Regions from separate parts of the Alitiscatomonas sp. genome, predicted to be linked through region 2. Evidence: predicted binding sites of a transcription regulator. Region 2 holds the regulator's gene; the other holds the start of a gene.
The links. The regulator Rex, encoded in region 2, represses fermentation and respiration genes when NADH is low (regulators of the CRP and FNR family bind a similar motif). The targets are predictions, from matches to a motif close to ATTGTTAANTANTTAACAAT.
Positions count from the first base shown of each region.

Region 1: the regulator Rex is predicted to act here: its motif matches at 6,256-6,275, upstream of gap (type I glyceraldehyde-3-phosphate dehydrogenase).

Region 1 covers NZ_JAXXBR010000041.1:16,288-24,312, reverse strand. Annotated here, with positions in the region: gene cls (cardiolipin synthase) at 1-1,389, opposite strand, end outside; gene WIH05_RS02230 (DegV family protein) at 1,392-2,291, opposite strand; gene WIH05_RS02225 (TetR/AcrR family transcriptional regulator) at 2,472-2,993, shown strand; gene tpiA (triose-phosphate isomerase) at 3,002-3,751, opposite strand; gene WIH05_RS02215 (phosphoglycerate kinase) at 3,870-5,093, opposite strand; gene gap (type I glyceraldehyde-3-phosphate dehydrogenase) at 5,194-6,213, opposite strand; gene WIH05_RS02205 (ATP-binding protein) at 6,448-8,025, shown strand, end outside; gene WIH05_RS02200 (response regulator) at 8,025-8,025, shown strand, end outside.
Region 2 covers NZ_JAXXBR010000098.1:408-6,602, reverse strand. Annotated here, with positions in the region: gene alr (alanine racemase) at 1-1,076, opposite strand, end outside; gene WIH05_RS10440 (NAD(P)H-hydrate dehydratase) at 1,063-2,658, opposite strand; gene acpS (holo-ACP synthase) at 2,663-3,025, opposite strand; gene WIH05_RS10430 (redox-sensing transcriptional repressor Rex) at 3,022-3,690, opposite strand; gene WIH05_RS10425 (hypothetical protein) at 4,091-4,855, opposite strand; gene WIH05_RS10420 (ABC transporter ATP-binding protein) at 4,864-5,565, opposite strand; gene WIH05_RS10415 (hypothetical protein) at 5,678-6,034, opposite strand; partial or broken gene WIH05_RS10410 (hypothetical protein) at 6,059-6,195, opposite strand, start outside.

The DNA of each region.
Region 1 (8,025 bases), on a different contig from region 2:
GAATACGCCGTTTTCAAAATGCAGGTACAGACTCCTGTAATCCAGGTTGATGGTCCCCACCACCGCCGTCTCCCCGTCGCAGACGCACTGCTTGGCGTGGATGAAGCCCGGCGTATATTCATAGATCCGGACGCCGTCCCGCACCAGTCCCGCATAGTAGGACCGGGTCACCTGGAACACCGCCTTTTTATCCGGGATCCCCGGCGTAATGAGCCGCACGTCCACGCCGCGCTTGGCAGCCAGCCTCAGCTCCCGGCCCAGCTCGTCGCTGACGATCAGATAGGGCGTCGTAAAGTATACATAATCCTTGGCATTCTTTATCACGTTCATGTATACGTTCTCACCCACAGGCTCGCCGTCCAGGGGATTGTCGCCGTAGGGCTGTACAAAACCGCGGCCCTTTGCCGTATAACCGGGATCCGGCAGATACCTGGCAAAATCCGTATCTGTCACCTTCACGGAATTCCACATTTCCAGGAACAGAACCGTCAGATTCTTTACGGCGTCGCCCTCCAGCCGGACGCCCGTATCCTTCCAGTGGCCGTAGGGGCTTGTCAGATTGAAATACTCATCCGCCAGATTATAGCCTCCGGTGAAGCCCACCTTTCCGTCCACCACTGTGATCTTCCGGTGATCCCGGTTGTTCATGAACACATGAAGCATGGGTACCATAGGGTTAAATACCCGGCACTGGATCCCATCGGCCTCCATCCGTTTAATGAATTCGGGGCTGATGAAGCCCACGCTTCCTACGTCGTCGTACAGGAGACGTACCTCCACCCCTTCCTTTACCTTACGGGCCAGGATCTCCCGGATCCCCGCAAAGGAGGTGCTGTCCTCAATGGCATGGTATTCCATAAAGATAAAGGTCTTTGCCTCTGAAAGGGCCTTTTTCTGGGCCTCCAGCCCGTCGGAGGCGTCGCCGTAAAACTCCACGTCCGTATTCCGGTATACTGGATATTTTCCAAAATTGCTGATATACCGGGACTGGTTGGCCACAGCCCGGTCCTGGCCATCCATCTCCTCCAGGACCTTTGGATCCTGGGCGATCAGATCCGCCAGCTTTCCCTTGATCTCCCCATGGCGCTTTGTCATGAACCGCAGGACCATGGAATGGCCTAAAAGCAGATACAGGCACAGGCCCATGACAGGAGCCGCCAGGATCAGCATGATCCACAGGATCTTATAGGCGGAATTTTCCCTGGAAGCATAGATCCGCAGCACCACCACCATGGCAGCGATGGTGGAGATCAGTGCGATGAGCCAGGAATACCGATTCAGCCGCAGGACGATCAGCAGGATCCAGCCTGCCTGGATCAGTACCGAAAGGATCACGAAGGCCATGCGGCCCACGCTGTTTTTTACATCTGTTTTCTGCTCTGCACGCATACTCATCCCTCTTTCTTGCGGACCGTTCCATAATCTGGCTTCACGGCACAGCCGATCCCCAGCCCCCCCGGTCCGATGTGGCAGCTGACACCCAGGGACAGGGGATCGCACATCACCTGCTTTCCTGGAAATGCAGCCTCGATCTCCTTTACCCAGCTTTCTGTTTCTGCCTCTGATGCGCTGGAAGCCGCCAGGATATGGACAGCCCCGGCCTCATATGCCTCCTGGAACCTGGTTTCGATCTCCTGCTTCATGGCTTCGATCATGATTTTTCTGGCTTTTAAAAAGCCGTGGCACTTTTTAAAGGAATCCAGCTTCCCCGTGGCCAGCTTAAGGACCGGCTTAATGTTGAACACAGCGCCTAAGGCTGCTGCTGCCGGAGTGATCCGTCCTCCTTTTTTCAGATACTCCAGAGTCTGGACGCCGATATAGATCATCATCTGGTCCGATGCCCGCTCCAGAAGCTCCCGGATCTCTTCAGCCGTATACCCCTTTTCCACCAGCTCCAGCGCGTCCAGGACCATACGGTGCAGAGGCGTCGCCACCTGGCCGTGGTCCACCACCAGGACTCTCCCCTCATACTTCTCGTCCCGGGTCAGGGCATATGCCGTCTCGCAGGAGCCGCTGAGTCCGCTGCTGATGGGCATATACAACACCTTTTCATACTCAGACAGAACCCGGTCCCATAAAGCCGTCACCTCCGCCGGAGACGGCTGGGAGGTGGAGACGTCTGCTCCTTCCTTTAATTTTTCCAGAAACTCATCCCTGTCCAGGTCTACGCCCTCATACAGGCAATGGCCTTCAATATAAAACGGCATGGGCAGGACAAAGATCCCCCGCTCCGACGCCTCCTTCTGACTGATTCCGCTGCAGCTGTCTGTTATAATCCCCACTGGCTTCATAAATTTCTATTTTCCTTCCCTTTCATTGACAATTATAATACACTATGATACATTTGTGTCGTCCAACTTACTGTAACAACTGTAACATCATAGCTGGGGGCCGTCAATGTTTCTTTTTCATGCCTGTACAAAATATACGCTTTTTGTAACCTCGTCCCCAGAGCCAGAAAAGGAGACCGTATGAAAAACCTATCTAATAAGGAAGCCAATAAGGTCACCAGGGAATGCCTCCAGACCGCCCTGATCCAGCTCATGAGCCAGAAGCCCTTTGAAAAGATCACCATCACCGAGCTGGTCCGCCGTTCCGGTGTTTCCCGGACAGCCTTTTACCGCAATTATGAATCCAAGGAAGAGATCCTGAACGAGGTATGCCGCTCTTTTATCGACAGTCTGTCTGCCTCCTTCTCCGATCCCACCTTCCAGAAGGATCCAGTCCTCTGGTACCGCTGTTTCTTCCAGGATATATGGGACCACGCCATGCTGTTCGGACTTCTCCTGGAGGCGCATATGCTCAATACCTCCGCCTTCACCTCTTCCTATTCTCTCGTAAAAAAAGACCACGATGGGGAGCCGGCCTCCCTGTACCGGTATCTGGCATGGGAAGACGCGTTCTCCACCATTGTGGTCCGCTGGTTCCAGGGCGGGAGGAAGGAATCCATTGATTTTATGGCCGAATTCTGCTCCCAGGTCCTGGTATTTTAGTTTCCGGGCTATTTATAATTTACGATCTTTCCAAAATCTGCCTTTAAGGAAGCGCCGCCCACAAGGCCTCCGTCGATATCCTTCTGTGCAAACAGCTCAGCTGCATTTCCTGCATTCACAGAACCGCCGTACTGGATACGGATCGCCTCTGCCGTCGCCTCATCATAAACCTCGCCGATGCAGGCACGGATCGCTGCGCAGACCTCTTCTGCCTGCTCTGTGGTGGCAGTCTTTCCGGTTCCAATGGCCCAGATGGGCTCATAAGCGATCACTGCCGTCTTTGCCTGATCTGCAGTCACATTCTGGAATGCGATCTTCACCTGCTTGCGGATCCAGTCCAGGGTGATGCCCTGTTCCCTCTGGGTCAGAGTCTCACCGCAGCAGATGATGGGAGTCAGGCCGTGCTCAAAGGCCTTTAATACCTTCTTATTAACCGTCTCGTCGGTCTCTGCGAAGTATTCCCTTCTCTCAGAGTGGCCAATGATCACATATTTCACACCGGCGTCGGTAAGCATACTGGGAGAGATCTCTCCGGTGAATGCCCCCTTTTCCTCAAAGTACATATTTTCTGCTCCAACGGCGATATTGGTGCCTTCGCAGGCCTTTACCACCGGAATGATATCGATGGCCGGAACGCAGAACACCACGTCAGCCTCTTCTGTTTTTACCAGGGGCTTTAAGGTCTCCACCAGGGCCACTGCCTCTGTGGGAGTCATGTTCATTTTCCAGTTTCCGGCGATGATCTTTCTTCTTGCCATTTTATTTATCCTCCTTGATCCATACCCTTCCTATACGCGCATCGGCCGCCTTCGGCTCCGATGCGCCAGGTGTCTTTCACGGGTGGTCCCCATCGTAAAATCCGTATTTTTTTCCGGTCTACTTATCGTCGGCTGCTACGACTCCAGGAAGTGCCTTTCCTTCCAGGAACTCCAAGGATGCGCCGCCGCCGGTGGAGATGTGGGTCATCTTGTCCCCGAAGCCAAGCTGGTTCACAGCCGCTGCGGAATCGCCGCCGCCGATGATGGTGGTGGCGTCTGTCTCAGCCAGGGCTCTGGCCACAGCAATGGTCCCGGCTGCCAGGGTCGGGTTCTCGAATACGCCCATGGGTCCGTTCCATACTACGGTCTTCGCATTCTTTACAGCATCGCTGTAGATCTTGCATGTCTCCGGTCCGATGTCCACGCCCTCTTTATCTGCGGGAATGGCATCTGTGGAAACGTATTCCACGTCAACCGGTGCGTCAATGGGACTGGGGAATGCGGAAACCACAGTGGTATCCACTGGAAGGAGCAGCTTCTTGCCCAGCTTCTCTGCCTTTTCCATCATTTCCTTACAGTAGTCCAGCTTGGAATCGTCCACCAGGGAATTTCCGATCTCTTTGCCCTGGGCCTTTAAGAAGGTGTAGGCCATGCCGCCGCCGATGATCAGTGTATCGCATTTTTCCAGTAAATTGGAAATTACGTTTAACTTGTCGGCAACCTTTGCGCCGCCTAAGATGGCAACGAAGGGACGCACCGGATTCTCAACGGCGTTTCCAAGGAATTCGATCTCTTTCTGCATCAGATAGCCCACTGCATTGGAGCCGCCCTTTTCTGTGATGAATTTTGTAACGCCGGCCACAGACGCATGGGCGCGGTGGGAAGAACCGAAGGCATCGCATACATAATCATCTGCCAGGTCTGCCAGCTCACGGCTGAATCCCTCGCCGTTTTTTGTCTCCTCAGCGCCGCGGAAACGGGTATTCTGAAGTAAGATCACGTCGCCGTCCTTCATGGCCTCTACTGCCTTTGCAGCAGCTTCTCCGGTTACATGGTAGTCGCTTACGAATACGACCTCTTTTCCTAACTTTTCAGAAAGGCTCTTTGCCACAGGAGCCAGGGACTCGCCCTCGTTGGGGCCGTTCTTTACCTTGCCCAGATGGGAGCAGAGGATCACCCTTCCGCCGTCGTTCATTAATTTTTTAATGGTGGGAAGAGCTGCCACGATCCTCGTCTCATCGGTGATCGCACCATCTTTTAACGGTACGTTGAAGTCGCAGCGCACCAGGACTCTTCTGCCTTTTACGTTGATGTCGTCGATGGTCTTCTTATTTAAAGCCATGTTCCATTCCTCCTTATTTTTCCGATGATTCCATTATATCATAAAAAATGGGTCCGGTCCATTCCAGACCGGACCCTAAGTGAGTCAAAACCAGCCAGAATTAAGCATTCAGTAATTTACCGAAGTGCTTGATGGTACGTACCATCTGGCTTGTGTAGGAATTTTCGTTATCGTACCAGGAAACCACCTGAACCTCAGAAGTATTCTCATCGATGGGAAGGACCATGGTCTGGGTCGCATCGAACAGGGAGCCGTACTTCATGCCGATGATATCGCTGGAAACGATCTCGTCTGTATTGTAGCCGAAGGACTCGTTGGCAGCAGCCTTCATAGCTTCATTGATGGATTCCTTTGTGGGCTGTCCCTTAACAACGGCTGTTAAGATCGTTGTGGATCCGGTCGGGGTCGGAACACGCTGTGCGGAACCGATGAGCTTGCCGTTTAATTCCGGAATAACAAGACCGATGGCCTTTGCAGCGCCTGTGCTGTTGGGAACGATATTGATGGCAGCCGCACGGCTTCTTCTCTTGTCGCCCTTTCTCTGCGGTCCGTCCAGAGTCATCTGATCGCCGGTGTAGGCGTGGATGGTGCACATGATACCGGACTGGATCGGGTAAGCATCGTTTAATGCCTTTGCCATGGGTGCCAGGCAGTTGGTCGTACAGGAAGCAGCGGAGATGATGTGATCATCCTTGCTTAACTGGTCGTGGTTTACGTTGTAAACGATGGTCGGGAGATCGTTTCCTGCCGGAGCGGAGATGATCACGTGCTTAGCGCCTGCATCGATATGAGCCTGTGCTTTTGCTTTGGAGGTGTAGAAGCCTGTGCACTCTAACACTACGTCTACGCCCAGCTCGCCCCACGGAAGCTCTGCTGCGTTGGCCTTTGCGTAGATCTTGATCTCTTTTCCGTCAACGGTGATGGAATCCTCGCCGAAGGAAACCGTATCTGCCAGTGCGTATCTGCCCTGGGTGGAGTCGTATTTTAATAAGTGTGCCAGCATTTCCGGAGAAGTTAAGTCGTTGATGGCAACGATCTCAAATCCCTCTGCGCCGAACATCTGTCTGAAAGCAAGACGGCCGATACGGCCAAAGCCATTAATTGCTACTTTAACTGCCATATTTTCATTCCTCCTAAAATGATTGCTGTTATTTCAGCCTCGATTGTTAAATATTAATCAATTTAGCATGTATTATATATGACTCTTCGGGAAATTGCAAGACTTTTTTTTCGAAATAACTTCTTGTTTTTTCTTGCAACTTGCTGCTTTTTTCCTTATACTGGTGATACATAGAAAAATATCCTCTTTTTTCAAATAAGAAAGGCATGATCCATGCTTCCGAAGTTCAAAAAATTGTCTTTAGAAAAACAATTATTTCTCAGCTTTTTCTCTGTTTCCGCCTGTCTTCTGGTGCTCTCCCTGGGGATCAGCCTGTTTTATAACGTAAACAGACGGAAGGCGGAGATCGATTCCCTGATCAGCGGGGTGGCCGCCTACGCCGCCTCCATGGACCAGGTGATCCACATGCTGGATTCCGGCTATCCGGACAGGGAAACCGCAGCGGCTCTGGACGGGCTCCATGAAAACTTTCCCGATCTGAATGTCATCGCCATCTACGACAGGAACCTCCTGCGGTTTTACCATACGACCCGCCGGGAATCCGGAGAAAGCCTCATAAACGGCGAGGAGCAGGCGGTGCTTTCCGGCAGCGGTCCTTATATCACCACTGGGATCGGTACCCACGGAACCCAGCGCCGGGCCTTTCACGCGGTCGTGGGCAACGACGGTGCCATATCCGGCTTTGTCATGGCCTCAGCGTTTTCCACCTATATCGCCGAGCAGTCCCGGCAGATCTTTTCCGTTTACGCGGCTGTGCTGGTCGTCATGCTGGTAGTCAGTTTTCTGCTCTCCCACGGCACGGTGCGGCTCCTGCGCTCCTCCCTTATGGGGTATCACCCCCAGGAACTCCTGAGGCTTTACCTGCGCCAGGATACGGTGCTCAATGCCATGGAGGAGGGGATCCTCGCCTCTGATCTCACCGGTACGGTGGTCTTTGCCAATCAGCCCGCAAGGGCCCTGTTCCCTCCTGGGGAGGAGCCGCTGGGCCAGCCCATCGGCCGGCTGTTCCCGGCCACCAGAGCCCAGGAGATCCTAAAAACAGGAAGTCCGGTCATGGGACAGGGCTGCTCTCTTTCCGGTCATCCCCTGATCTGCAGTGAGATCCCCATTGGGAATCTCCCGAAGATCCAGGGCGTCCTTACGATCCTCAATGACCGCTATGAGGTGGAGACCCTGTCAGACGAGCTGTCCGGCGCCAGGTCCATGCTGGACACCCTGCGGGCCTTCAATCATGAATTTCTGAATAAGCTCCATGTGATCCTGGGCTATCTCCAGACCGGCCAGACCCAGCAGGCCATCACCTTCATTACAAACAGCAGCCTGGTATCCAGCCAGGCTATCCGTCAGACCGCCGACTGCCTCCGTGTCCATCAGATCTGTGCCCTTGTGGTAGGCAAGATGATGCACGCCGCAGAGCTGGGGATCCTGCTCACCGTGTCTCCCGACAGCCGCTGCATGGGAAAGGATCTGGTCATGGACGTGGGCGACTGTGTGACCCTCGTGGGAAATCTCCTGGAAAATGCCATCGAGGAGCTCCATGGCTCCAAAAAGGAGATCCGCGAGATCACCCTGGGGATCTACGCCAGCACCGAAGGCACAGTCATCACCTGTGAGGATACGGGCCGCGGGATCCCGGCGCCGGTCCTGGAGCGGATCTTTGACAACGGTTTTTCTACTAAAGGAGAAGGCCGGGGCACAGGTCTCCACCTGGTCCGTCAGATCGTGGACCGCTGCGGCGGAGAGATCTCCATCGACACCGAGGAGGGCGAAGGTACCTGCTTCACTCTCACTTTTACAAGAAAGGAATACCAA
Region 2 (6,195 bases):
TCATAATGGAACCGGCCGCTTAAGTCCGCCAGTTCTTCCATGGTGATCTCCTCTGTTCCGTCCCGGCCCAAAAGAGTCACCTCATCTCCCTCCCTGGCCTCCGGGATCCCGGTCACATCGATCATCAGCTGATCCATACAGATCCGGCCCAGGATCCTGGCCCGCGTCCCATGGACCAGTACCTCCCCTTTATTGGAAAGGCTCCTGGGATAGCCGTCTCCGTAGCCGATGCTGACGGTGGCCAGACGCACGGGGCGGTCCGCCACAAAGGTCCCTCCATAGCTCACAGCCGCTCCCGGTCCGATCTCCTTTATATAGGTAATAAAACTTTTCAGCTCCATGGCCGGTTCCAGAAAAAGAGCCTCCCTCTGTACCTGATCCGACGGATACAGGCCGTACAGGATGATCCCGGCCCGGACCGCCGTTATATGGCTCTCCTTCAGATCCATGATCCCGGCGCTGTTGGCGCAATGGAGGGCGGGAATGAAAACGCCCGCTTCCTTTACCATTTGCGAAAAATCCAGGAACGCCTGGAGCTGCTCCCTGGCAGAGGTCTTATCCGCCTCGTCAGCCCTGGCAAAATGGGTGAACATGCCCTCTGTCACGATCCCTGGAAGTCCGGCGATCTCCTTCACCACCTGGGCCTGTTCCCGGCTGGGCCTCAGACCGATCCGGTTCATCCCGGTGTCCACCGCAATGTGGACTCTGGCCATCATCCCCAGGGACACCGCCGTTTCCGAAAGCCGTTCTGCCCTCGTAAGATCGAACACTGCCGTCCGGATCTCCTGCTCCACCATGCTCCCATACTGGCACTCCGGCACCGGTCCCAGTACCAGCACCGGCTTTTTTATCCCATTTCCTCTAAGCTCCAGTGCCTCCTCCGCTGTGGCCACCGCATAGCCTGCGGCGTCCTCTTCAATGGCTTTCGCGGTCTGGACCGCCCCATGGCCGTAGCCGTCGGCCTTTACCACGCCGATGATCTTCGTTCCCTCCGGCAGCACGCTCCGGATCGCCTTCATATTCTTCCGGATCCGGTCCAGATCCACCTTCACATACGCTCTTTTATACATTTCCATTGACCACCTCTCCGATACAGCCTGCCAGTTCTCCGGCCAGGACCGAGTGAACGCCGTATTTTTTCTCAGCCGCTTCTCCTGCCAGTCCATGGACATAAACGCCCAGGGACGCCGCCTCGCAGTCGTCCATTCCCATGGCTAAAAGTCCCGCAATGACCCCTGTCAGCACGTCTCCGGAGCCTCCCTTGGCCATGGCTGGAGAACCGCTTAAGTTTATAAACAGCTTTCCGTCCTTTCTGGCCGTCACCGTGGCCGCATCCTTTAAAACGCAGGTGACGCCGTACTGGTCAGAAAACTCCCTGGCCGCTGCCAGGGGATCCTCCTTGATCTCCTCCACCGGCTTTTCCGTCAGCCGGGAAAATTCCAGCACATGGGGCGTCAGAATGATATTTTCCGTGAAATATCCCTTCAGATACGGATATCTGGCCGCCAGGTTCACCGCGTCGGCGTCCATGACGATGGGCACATAGGCGTCGCTTAAGACTGCCTCCACCAGTGTCCTGGCATACTCCTCCTGTCCCAGTCCCGGGCCCAGGACGATGGCGTCAGCCCAGCCCGTCTGGGAACGGATATACTCCTTAAACTCCCCCGGCTCCTCGCTGGCCCACTGGGGATCAAAGGAGGACAGCACCGCCTCCGGCAGCCGCTCCTGGATCACACTGCGGTTTTCCTCCACCGTCATGATCTTCACCAGCCCAGCCCCGGTACGGTACGCCGCCAGGGCAGAAAAATACGCGGCTCCCGCCATGTTTTTTGCCCCGGCGATCACCAGGATCTTTCCATAGGTCCCCTTGTGGGAATCCGCCCGCCGCCTGGGGATCTCCATAAGATCCTCCGGTCCGTGGGCATGGACGTGCTCTCCGGCCTGCTCCAGATCCTCGGGCACGAAGCCCACGTCCTCCAAAAAAAGCCGTCCGCAGTATTCCCGGCCCGGAAACAGGGCCTGGCCCACCTTCCTCATGCCAAAGGTCACAGTCACATCCGCCTTTACGGCACAGCCCATGACAGCCCCTGTGTCCGAGCTGATGCCCGACGGCATATCCACCGCCGCCACCGGGACCAGCTCCCGCTGCCGTTTTTCCTCCATAAGGCCGATGAGCTCCTTATAAACGCCCTCCACCGGCCTTGAAAGCCCGATGCCAAACACTGCGTCAAGGATCAGATCGCAGGCCTCCGGAAGCGGATCGCCCAGGGTGAGGATGGGGATCCCCAGCTTTTCCGCCACCGAAAGCTGGACCTCCAGCTCCCGGCTCCGTTTTCCCTCCAGGGACGGAAGGAGGATGACAGAGGAAAAGCCCTGGAGCGTCAGCATCCTGGCCGCCGCCACGCCGTCGGCCCCGTTGTTTCCCAGCCCACAGACTGCCCAGACCGTCTTCCTCTTCCTTTCCTTTAAAAGCCGCTCCCTTCCTGGACCATGCTCCAGGGCCTCATTCCCCGAAAGCCCCGGCTCCAGAAGCTCTCCGGCCCGTTTTACCACCTCCAGGGCCGCCCGCTCCATCAGTATCAGGGATGGGATCCCGTATTCCTCGATGCTTCTTTGATCCACCGCCTTCATCTCTGCGGCATTCAGCAGATCCTTCATTCCGTCACTCTCCTTCCCCCACGGCAAAGGCCATGGCGTACTCCCTTGTATTGGAAATGGATACCTCCAGCCGGAGGATCCCCTTTTCTTCTGCTGTCTTTCTGGCTCTGCCATACAGGTTCACATAGGGCTTTCCAAGCTCATCCCGGAGGACCTCGATGTCCCCTGGCATAAAGTCCCGGAAGCCCGTCCCGAAGACCTTGGCCACAGCCTCCTTCACAGCAAAATCGCCGGCAAGGACAGAGGCTTTCCCCCCTGCCTGCCGGCGCTCCCTTTCTGTATACACACGCGATAAAAAAGCCTCTTTTTCACAGGCTTTTTTCATCCGCTCAATTTCCACTAAATCACAGCCCGTTCCAAGGATCATACTGTTTTTTCCCGTTCCTTCCGCTCCCGCTCGTCCTGCATACTGCATACCCGGTAGGAAAGACGCATCAGACTCTCTGAAAGATGAACGTTTTCCACCACCACATCGTCGGGCACGTTGAGGTCCGTATGGGCAAAATTCCAGATGGCCTTGATCCCTGCCCGGACCAGACGGTCTGCGATCTCCGGCGCTTTGGACTTGGGGATCGTAAGGGCCGCGATCTGCACCTCGTTGTCCACAATGAACTGCTCCAGATTGTCAATGCTGCGGATCTCCACCCCGCGCACCACCAGGCCGATGAGCCGCGGGTTGATGTCGAACATTCCCTTGATCATGAAGCCGCGTTTTTCAAAGTTGGTATAATTGGCAATGGCCTGGCCCAGGTTTCCGGCTCCGATGATGATCAGGTTATGCTGCCGGTCGATGCCCAGGATCCTGGCGATCTCCGTATAAAGATACTTTACATTATATCCATATCCCTGCTGCCCGAAGCCGCCGAAATTATTGAGATCCTGGCGGATCTGGGAGGCGGTGACCTTCATCCTGGCACTCAGCTCATTGGACGAGATCCTTTCGATCCCCTCCTCCATCAGCTCGCCCAGATAGCGGTAATACCGGGGCAGCCTGGAAATTACTGCCTTTGAAATCTGTCTCTCTTCTGTCATGTTGTGTCTTCACCTTCCTGTGTAACGATCAAATAGCACCTGCATACAGGGGCAGCACGCCCCGGTACGCCGATGCTAACATTATAGCATATCTATACATTTTGTCAAATCCTTGTCAAGTGGATCGGGAGGAAATTCTTGCCTTATGGTCCCCTTTATCCATCCCAGCGGGTACACACGCCTGTGTGAAGCCTTGGGCCATATCTCGGAGGACGGCAAAACGTTTTGCGGTTTAAATCCACGATATTGAAAATGATTATGAAGCGGTTAAAAAGAATCAGACTTTGATGTTGACCTGTATATTACAGGCTCCAACTCCTGAATGCTGTCCTCAGAAGTTTGAAATACATGACAATGATCCCAACTATGTTCTTACGCCAGACGAATCTGCCCGCCTATTCTAATAATGATCAAACGATCCGTATTTCCTCTCCCTCTCCAGCATGACATTAAAAAAAGAGACGCCTGCCGCCAGCCACAGGAAATTCAGCCCCACATATCCAAGGGAAATGAGCGCTGATATGGGCTGCCCCGAATAAAGTATCTGAACGATTACGATTCCTGGAGCAAACGGTAATAAATGAAGAATACTGAATTTCTCTGTCTGTATCATGTTGATCAAAAACAGCATCGTCCCCTGAATGATCATAACCATCTGCCCTGTATTTTTCTCTCCCAGACCGACCGCACCGATCATAAGGCCGATCCCGTACATCCCGATTATGCTGGGAACGATCAGTACCAATGCTTTTAAAAAGAAAACTAAATTTGAAAAGTTTAAAATATGTACAGCGATTGAGAATACCAGAATGCCGGACATGGTGACTGCACTGATCATCAATGATATCATCAGACGGATCCCCATCAGAAGTATGATCGAGTACTTGCTTTGAATATACAGCTCCAATGTCCCTCTGGATGCCTCCAGGCGGATGGTACTGGTGCTGTATCCAAGAGCCATGGCGTTAAACTGCCAGAAAATATACCCCAGAAGCGTAAGAAACCGTGATTCCACAGTACTCTCTCCAGATGCAGCCAGATAAAAAACAGCAAAATAGATCAATGTAAACAAAACAAGATCACTGATCAGATTTATCCGGTAACAGAGTCTTTCTTTTATATCAAGAATTATCTGATTTTTTAGTAATTCTAAATATTTCTGCATATTTCCCCCTATCTGATCAGCTTCTGATATTTTTCCATAATATCCTTATGATCTGCGGATCCATGGTGCTCCAGCTTTATCCTCCCGCCAGACATAAAAATATACTCGCTGGCAATATCAGAAAGAAAGCTCATATCGTGCGAAGATATTAAAAAAGTAATCTGATATTCCTGGTGGACTTTTTTTATAATGGATTTTAGTTCCTCGATCCCGTCGATATCAACCCCCAGTGAAGGTTCATCAAACAAAATCACCTGCATTCCGGAGCAGAGCCCACATAGCAGCGCGGCTTTCTTTTTCTGTCCCATGGATAGCGTTTCCACCTTTTTATCCAGCAATTTTTCCATGGACAGTACCGGCGCCAGTTCCAGGATCCTGTCCTCCACTGCCTGCTTTCTCATTCCCTTTATGATCCCATAACACAGGGCATTCTCATATACAGAATTTTTCTGACGCAGCCCACGGTCCCCACCTGGAATGTAGATCACATGCGTTCTGCACCACCGATCGTATTTTTCCCGGCTGCCCTGGATTTCAAGGGATCCCGACGCAGGATAGAGGATTCCCGCCAGGATTTTTAAAAATGTAGTCTTTCCAGCCCCATTGGGACCAATCAGTCCATAGATTTTTCCAGGTATGATTTCCAGACTGATATTTTCCAGGACTGGTACTGTTCCATAATCTTTTTGAATATCTTGCAGCTTGATCATTACAATATCCTTTCTTCTGAAACCGGAATCATCCATCCCGTGCGGAACATTCTGTTTTATCACCATCGTTTCCTTCCCCTGTAAATTGCATCATCCGCACCCCGGAATTTATTTACCAGTCCCCACGCTTCAGCGCTGCCGACAGGCGGACCAGCCTGTATATCCTGTATACGAAAAGGAACGGGCCGGAAACGGCCGAAAGGATACAGGACACCAGGAAGATCCCCACATCGTACTGCCGCTGATGATTGGCGGAGGCCGCGTATTTCGCAGTAAACGGCTCCATTTTCAGCATATCCAGCTCTGCCTGGTGGCGGAATGTGGGATAGTCGATGCGTATAAAGGAGCTGAAGGGCGCAAAGAAGCAGATCGTCAGAAACAGGATCCCTCCGGTCCTGGATGGATAAAACATATCGAAAAAGAACTGGTCATTCACCAGAATGTTACCAAAAAACAGAGGGACGACCACATCTCCTCCCGGCTTTCTCTACATCTATACCGCTAGAGCATAATCTTGAATACGTTTTACAATTATATCTTTAATTGTGGGACTGGTAGGTAACACGCCTTCCCCTTGGACTTCTACAAGCTTGCATGACATTAATGGGTTAATATACTTTTTTCGAAAAT